2 regions of the Ruegeria sp. AB9 genome follow, and region 2 is predicted to be linked to the other one. Evidence: riboswitches for the same ligand, from Rfam matches in the RefSeq annotation. Region 2 holds a riboswitch; the other holds the start of a gene.
What was found. A riboswitch is a leader RNA that binds a small molecule or an ion and turns the genes downstream of it on or off. The one in region 2 is predicted to bind cobalamin.
Positions count from the first base shown of each region.

Region 1: it holds a riboswitch for cobalamin, as region 2 does, so the genes downstream of both, ACR0K5_RS18095 (DUF1636 family protein) here and ACR0K5_RS18755 (DUF1636 family protein) in region 2, are expected to answer to the same signal.

Region 1 is NZ_JBQGAA010000010.1:89,047-92,461, forward strand. It holds gene ACR0K5_RS18090 (SLC13 family permease) at 1-912, shown strand, start outside; cobalamin riboswitch at 1,139-1,344, shown strand; gene ACR0K5_RS18095 (DUF1636 family protein) at 1,437-1,817, shown strand; gene cobW (cobalamin biosynthesis protein CobW) at 1,814-2,869, shown strand; gene cobN (cobaltochelatase subunit CobN) at 2,875-3,415, shown strand, end outside.
Region 2 is NZ_JBQGAA010000011.1:79,212-82,626, forward strand. It holds gene ACR0K5_RS18745 (ABC transporter substrate-binding protein) at 1-654, opposite strand, end outside; gene ACR0K5_RS18750 (ABC transporter ATP-binding protein) at 667-1,443, opposite strand; gene ACR0K5_RS18755 (DUF1636 family protein) at 1,440-1,796, opposite strand; cobalamin riboswitch at 1,895-2,089, opposite strand; gene ACR0K5_RS18760 (D-lyxose/D-mannose family sugar isomerase) at 2,193-2,858, opposite strand; gene ACR0K5_RS18765 (carbohydrate kinase family protein) at 2,875-3,415, opposite strand, start outside.

The DNA of each region.
Region 1 (3,415 bases), on a different contig from region 2:
GACCTGGACATTTTCGTCGAAGAGTTCGCCCCCACCAATGCGGGGGTTGCCGAGGTGGTCGTCACGCCAGACAGCAAGCTGATCGGCAAATGCCCCCGCGAGCTTTTGTTCCGCAAGACCTATGGCATGTCGCTGCTGGCCATTCACCGGGGCGAAGAGACGCTCAGCCATGTCGAGACGGACGACCACAAATCCACTCAGATCGGACTCGAGAAATTCCAGGCGGGTGATATGCTTGTGGCGCATACCAGATGGGACAACCTGATGCGGATCAAGCGTGATCCGGATTTTGTTGTTGTGACGACTGACTTTCCACAAGACGAGCTGAGGCCGCAGAAGGTCGGCTGGGCGCTGGCATTTTTTGCCATTTCACTGTCCTTGATTCTATTCACAGATGTCCGGCTTTCGCTGTGCCTGCTGACCGGAGCGGCAGGCATGATGCTGACACGGGTGCTGAGCGTGGATGAGGCATACCGGGCTGTTGGATGGAACACCGTTTTCCTGCTTGCCTGCCTCATACCATTGGGGCAAGCCGTGCAGAACACTGGCACCGCTGCATGGATTGCGCAGCAGATCATGGTAATTCTGGACGGCTGGCCGCTCTGGTCACTGCAAACCGGTATCGCCATTCTGGCTACAGCCTTTTCGCTGGTCATGTCGAATGTCGGGGCTACGGTCCTGCTCGTGCCGCTTGCAGTGTCGATTGCGGTGGCGGCAGGAGGGAACCCATCCGTCTTTGCTCTGACAGTCGCCATCTCCACCTCGAACAGCTTCATCATTCCAACCCATCAGGTGAACGCGCTGATCATGGGGCCGGCAGGTTACAAAGTGATGGATTTCGTGCGCTCGGGCGGAGTTATGACGGCTCTGTTTTTGGTCGTCTCGCTGGTTATGATCAACCTCATATATTAAGGCGAAAAGATCGGTTGTATTCGATGGCCTTTTCCCTCGTTCAAAAAGGCTCAGCTAAGGCAACCCGTCATCACGGTGGGCTACCCTCCATAAGATGTTGATAATCGCCGGGCTCATCCCAGACTAATCCCCTGCACACGATGCCGCCCATCGCCGTCCAGAGGTCGCTTTTTCTCCCTCGGCATAAATGTTACGCGCGACTCGCTTGACAAGCAGGCCAGCGGTGCCGCATGTCCCTTTCGTTGGTGTCGGCGACAGCCGATGAAAAGGGAATGCGTCAACGGGTTTACCGCCAAACGCAGCCGCCCCCGCGACCGTGAACGGAGAGGGTGCCCAATGCCACTGGCCACAGGCCGGGAAGGCGGGACATCCGACAGAGGCCCGCCTCTGGTATCTGCAAGCCGGGAGACCTGCCAACAACCGAAGTTGAAACCGGGCGGGGTGTTCCGGTGTCGGGTCCGTGACCAATCGTGGCCCGCATGAAACCCCGTCCCCCGCGAAGAGGATTTGGGGGGATGAGAGACATGACCGAAACTACACCAGTCGAGTTGCTGGTCTGTACCACCTGCCGGCGCGGGTCGCCTGTTGAAGATGACGCGCAGCGGCCTGGCACGTTGCTGCACAAGGCGCTTGAGCAAGCTGACCTGCCCGAGGGCATCACCCTGAAAGCCGTAGAGTGCCTGTCGAACTGTGACGAAGGCTGCTCCATCGTATTGCGCGGAGGTCCGGATCGCTGGACTTTCGTGTACGAGCACCTCAACGAAACCGACCATGTCGAGACCATCGTGGAGGGTGCCACGAAGTACCTCGCGACCGAGGATGGCCTGGTCAAATGGCGTGAACGCCCCGAACATTTCCGCAAAAACTGCGCAGCCCGCATTCCCCCGATTGGAGCCCCGAAATGAGCACTCTTGAAAAACTCCCCGTCACTGTGATCACCGGCTTTCTGGGCTCCGGCAAGACCACGCTGGTCAAGCACCTGATGCAGAACCCGCAAGGCAAGCGCCTTGCCGTTGTGGTCAACGAGTTTGGCGATGTGGGCGTCGATGGCGACATCCTGAAATCCTGCGCCATCCCTGATTGCCCAGCAGAAAATATCATGGAGCTGGCGAACGGCTGCATCTGCTGCACGGTGGCCGATGATTTCATCCCAACCATCGAGGCACTGATGGCGCTGGAGCCGCGCCCCGATCACATCCTGATCGAAACCTCGGGACTGGCGCTTCCAAAGCCACTGTTGAAAGCGTTTGACTGGCCCGATATCCGCTCGAAAATCACCGTTGATGGCGTGATCGCGCTGGCGGATGCCGAGGCCGTCGCTGCCGGTCGGTTTGCTCCGAATGTCGAGGCTGTGGACGCCCAGCGCCTGGCCGATGACTCGATCGACCATGAAACGCCCCTCTCCGAAGTGTTCGAGGATCAGATCTCGTGTGCCGACATCATCTTGCTGACCAAGCCGGATCTGGCCGGCCCGGAAGGTGTCGCAAAGGCCAAAGAGGTCATCGCAGCCGAAGCCCCGCGCCCGCTGCCGGTGGTTGAAGTCGCCGAAGGTGCCGTAGACGTACGCGTCGTGCTGGGCCTTGAGGCTGCCGCCGAAGATGACATGGACGCCCGGCCGAGCCACCACGACGGTCACCACGACCACGAGCATGACGATTTCGAAAGCATCATTGTCGAACTGCCTGAACAGACCGACCCGGCCCAACTTGTTGCCAATATCGAACGTCTGGCCAATGAGCTGAACATCCTGCGCGTCAAAGGGTATGCCGCCGTTCAGGGCAAACCCATGCGCCTGCTGGTTCAGGCTGTCGGTGCCCGCGTCCGTCATCAGTATGACCGCCCTTGGGCGCCCGGCGAGGAACGCCGCTCGCGTCTGGTCGTGATCGCCGAGCATGATGACATCAAAGAAGCCGCAATCCGCGATATCCTCGTGGGCGTGACCGAGGCAGCCGAGTAAAACCCATGCACGTCGTCTTCCGCGAAAGCCACGGGCTCGAGGAAACCGAGACCCCGACCGATCTGGGCCAAAGCCCGGCGGATCTGGTGGTGCTGTCGTTCTCCGATAGTGACCTTGGCGCTTTCGCGGCAGGTTGGCATCGTGGTGGCGGGCCTGAGGGACGTATGCCGACCTTGCGGCTGGCAAATTTGACGGCGCTGAAACACCCGCTGTCGGTCGATACCTATGTCGAACAGACGCTCGAAGGTGCCAAAGGCATCCTGATACGACTGATCGGCGGCGTGCCCTATTGGTCTTACGGCCTTCAACAGGTTCTGGCGTTGGCCCAATCTAAGGGCATCGCCCTGGCCGTTTTACCAGCGGACGGGCGCGAGGATAACCGGCTGGATGACTATTCCACCCTGCCCGTCTCGACCCTGCGACGCCTGTCGCATCTTTGCGACACGGGTGGCGAGGTCGCGGCCCAGGCTGCACTGGCGCAAATGGCTCTGGCAGCGGGGCTCTATGCAGGACCTGTTATGGGGGCCAAAACGCTGCCTGAATGCG
Region 2 (3,415 bases):
CATTGCATCGGGAATGGCGAACTTGCCGGCGGTGAACGGAGCATCGGCGGGTCCGTCCAGCAGGAACACACGAGGTTTTTTCAGATCGGCTGTTTTTGCTTCGATGCTGGATAATTGGTCTTTCCAGCCGGTGATCAGTGCCTCAGCCTTATCCTCAACCTGCATGACCTTGCCCAGACGCAGAACGTCATCAAACAGCAGGTCCATGCTGGCCTCGGAGCGGTCCTTGTCGAGATGAACGCAGCTTTCGGTCAGAACCATGGTTTTGATTCCGAAAGGCTCCAGAGTGGCGGGCGTGACATCGCCGCCGGGTTTCATGCCATAGTACCAACCCGCAAAGAACAGATCGGGTTCGACGGCCACGAGGTTTTCAATGGTCGGATATTTAGGGGCAAGCTCTGGGATTTCGCCGCGCTGAGCATCAAAATCAGGGCTTGTTTTGTACCAACCAGTAATTCCGGTCAGGCCCACGATTTTGTCCTGCAAACCCAAAGCGAAAGCCATATCCGTCATGTTCATGTCATGCACGACCAGACGCTCGGGCGCCGTTTCAAAAACCAACGGTTCGCCGCAGTTATCTACGGTCACAGCATCCGCCGCCGCACCGCTAGCGAGGCCAGTGAAAAGAGCCACCGGCCAGAGTTTCTGCATCATTTTAAGCTCCTGTTATGATGACAGTTTTCGTTTTCGGATATCCAGCGCCGGGATCATGCGACCTTCATGTTGAAAGCACAGGTAATCCACGCCAAACGTGTCACGCACGCGATCAGGGGTCAGAACTTCGCTAACAGGCCCAAACCCTGTCAGGCGCGTAGCTTTCATCAACGCCACATGGGTGGCAAATTCCGGGATCATCACCAGATCGTGGACAATCATGACGACCGTCACACCCAGATCAGCAACCAGCGACAGCATGTGCCCCTTGGCGTCAGGGTCCAGATGGTTGGTAGGTTCGTCCAAAAACAGCAAAGACGGGTTTTGCGCCAGTGCACGCGCGATATGAGCACGCTGACGTTCACCACCTGATAATTGGCTCATCGGTTTGTTCGCGAAGTGAGACAGCTCGGTCGTCGTTAGCACCCGTTCCAGATCAGCCTTGTGCTGAGCCGCCGATCGGTCACCCTGAATCGGGATTTGCCCCAAGGCAACATAGTCTTGCAGGCGCATGCGTCCGTCCGGCATTTCCTGCTGGCCAACCACGGCAATGGATTGGGCGCGCTGGCGGGCGGACAGGTTGCGAAGACTTTGGCCTCGAATCCGAACATCACCCAACGCGATCCGCTCGATCCCGCACAGCAGTTTCAGCAGCGTGGTCTTCCCGGCACCGTTCGGTCCGGCAATTGCCAGAATTGAACCTTCGTCCAGACTGAATGACACATTTTTCAGTAAGACATCGCCGTTGAGGGCGTAATACTCCAGATCCTCAGCAACCAGAAAACTCATGACGCGCCCGCCAATGGCAAGGCGGGCATCCGCGATAAGGTCTTTGTAAAGAGGGCAGGGGGCCGATCCGACGCACTGGTCCAGCCATCGTCGCTGTCACCAAACTGGGTTGCAAAATCGACCAGCGCCGTCAGGTCGCCTGCCGTTTCAATATCACCAAATAGGTACTGAGCTTTGCCAGCGGCCTGAAAGCCAACGGTCATGGCCCGTTCACAACCTGCCATGCATGCAATCATCCGGGTTTCAAAACCGTCCGGAAGCTGAGCATCCAGCACTTTTTGCGCAGCCTCGGCTGGGATCGGCCCCTGACATGTCGAACAGATCAGAACGTAGTGATCAGAATAGTAGGTCATTGCCCTCTCCGTCTTTTGCCAGAGTCAGATCGGGGGCAAATACCGAAATTTCACGCAACCGCGCCATCAAGCCTCCTTCCGAGACGCCCCGCCTCGGGTTGGTTTACCATGCGATGGCAGGTCTCCTGACTTGCGGGTCACAGCTCGGCCCACCTTCCCAACCCTTTCGGATCAGTGGCACAGTGGCGTCGCTCTCCGCTTACAGTTGCGGGGGCAGTCACGGACTTGGCGCATTCCGGCGCCGCACCGTATTCCCATTTTCATCCCTTACGGAACCATCCCGATCAGCTAGTCTGGCGACGCAAGACTTGTCAAGCGGCAGAAAGATCGGGGGCTGGATCGCATTGCGAGCGTTGGGTCTGTCTTCCTGTTTGCGCGACTCTATCCAAAATGAGGCTAATAGTCTGACACAAGAAGAAAATCCGGCTTAGCATCTTCTTCGATTTTAGAGAACCGAGGGATCGGGTCTTCAAACACATTATCCGTACGGTCATCATTCACAGTCGAAACCTCACCTATGAGGCAATCGCCATGTTCGGCCCAGAAGGCATGCCAGACGCCGGGCATCAATGTCACGCTTTGCCCCGGCTTAAGTCGCAAATGCTCTCCGGGTTGCAAGGTAACAGGGCAGGCATCGCTCGGGACCGTCACCGGATTGTTCCGGTCAATTCCGCCGCTTGGATCCGACGCATAGATTTCCAGAACCAGATCGCCACCACCCCGGTTGATGATGTCTTCCGCTTTGACAATATGCCGGTGCATCGGCGATAGCTGTTGATCTTTCGAAATCAGCAGCTTTTCCGCATAGAGCATCCCACGACCGGATGTGAGATCACTCACTTCACCGTTTCGAAGGGTGAACAGGAACAAGCCAAGCTTGTCGAACCGGCCTTGAGCGTAATCGGTAATATCCCACCCCAATCCGCGACTACGGATCGTTTCGGCCACAGGGCTGCGCATTTGCTCCGGCGACCAATCCGCAAAGGGTGGCAACACGGCACCGAAAGACTGAATGAACGCCTGTGCCTCGGATTTGATGCGGTTGATTTCTGATCGTTTCATTGTGCCATTCTACCGATCAAAGCTCATGCGCCCAAGGTGGTTCGGCCCCGGCTCGTGACACAGTCACAGCGGCAACGTCAGCGCCCAATGCCATGGCCGCTCGCAAGCTTTCCGCGGTCATGTTTCGTAGCCCTGCTTTAGTGAGATGCCCCGCGCGGCTAAGCTGGGTCAGGACACCAGCGTTAAACGTGTCACCTGCGCCGACTGTATCAACAACTTCGACAGGCTTCACCGGAACCGAGACCTCTGAACCATCTGCCAGATACCCGTTGGCCCCGTCGCCTCCGCGCGTAACGATGACAACGGCCGGACCTGCTTGCAGCAACACAGACGCCTTCGCGGCTTCGGATTCAGCGCCCGGAATGATCCAATCCAAATCCTCGTCCGAAACCTTGACGATGTCCGCTTGTGAAATCATGCGATTCAGGCGCGTTCGAAACCGGGTCTCATCCTTTATGAAATCCGGGCGAATATTCGGGTCCAGCATCACCGCCCGGTCAGACCCGTGGCGATCCAGTAGGGCAGCATAAGCATCTGCGCAGGGCTCACACGCAAGA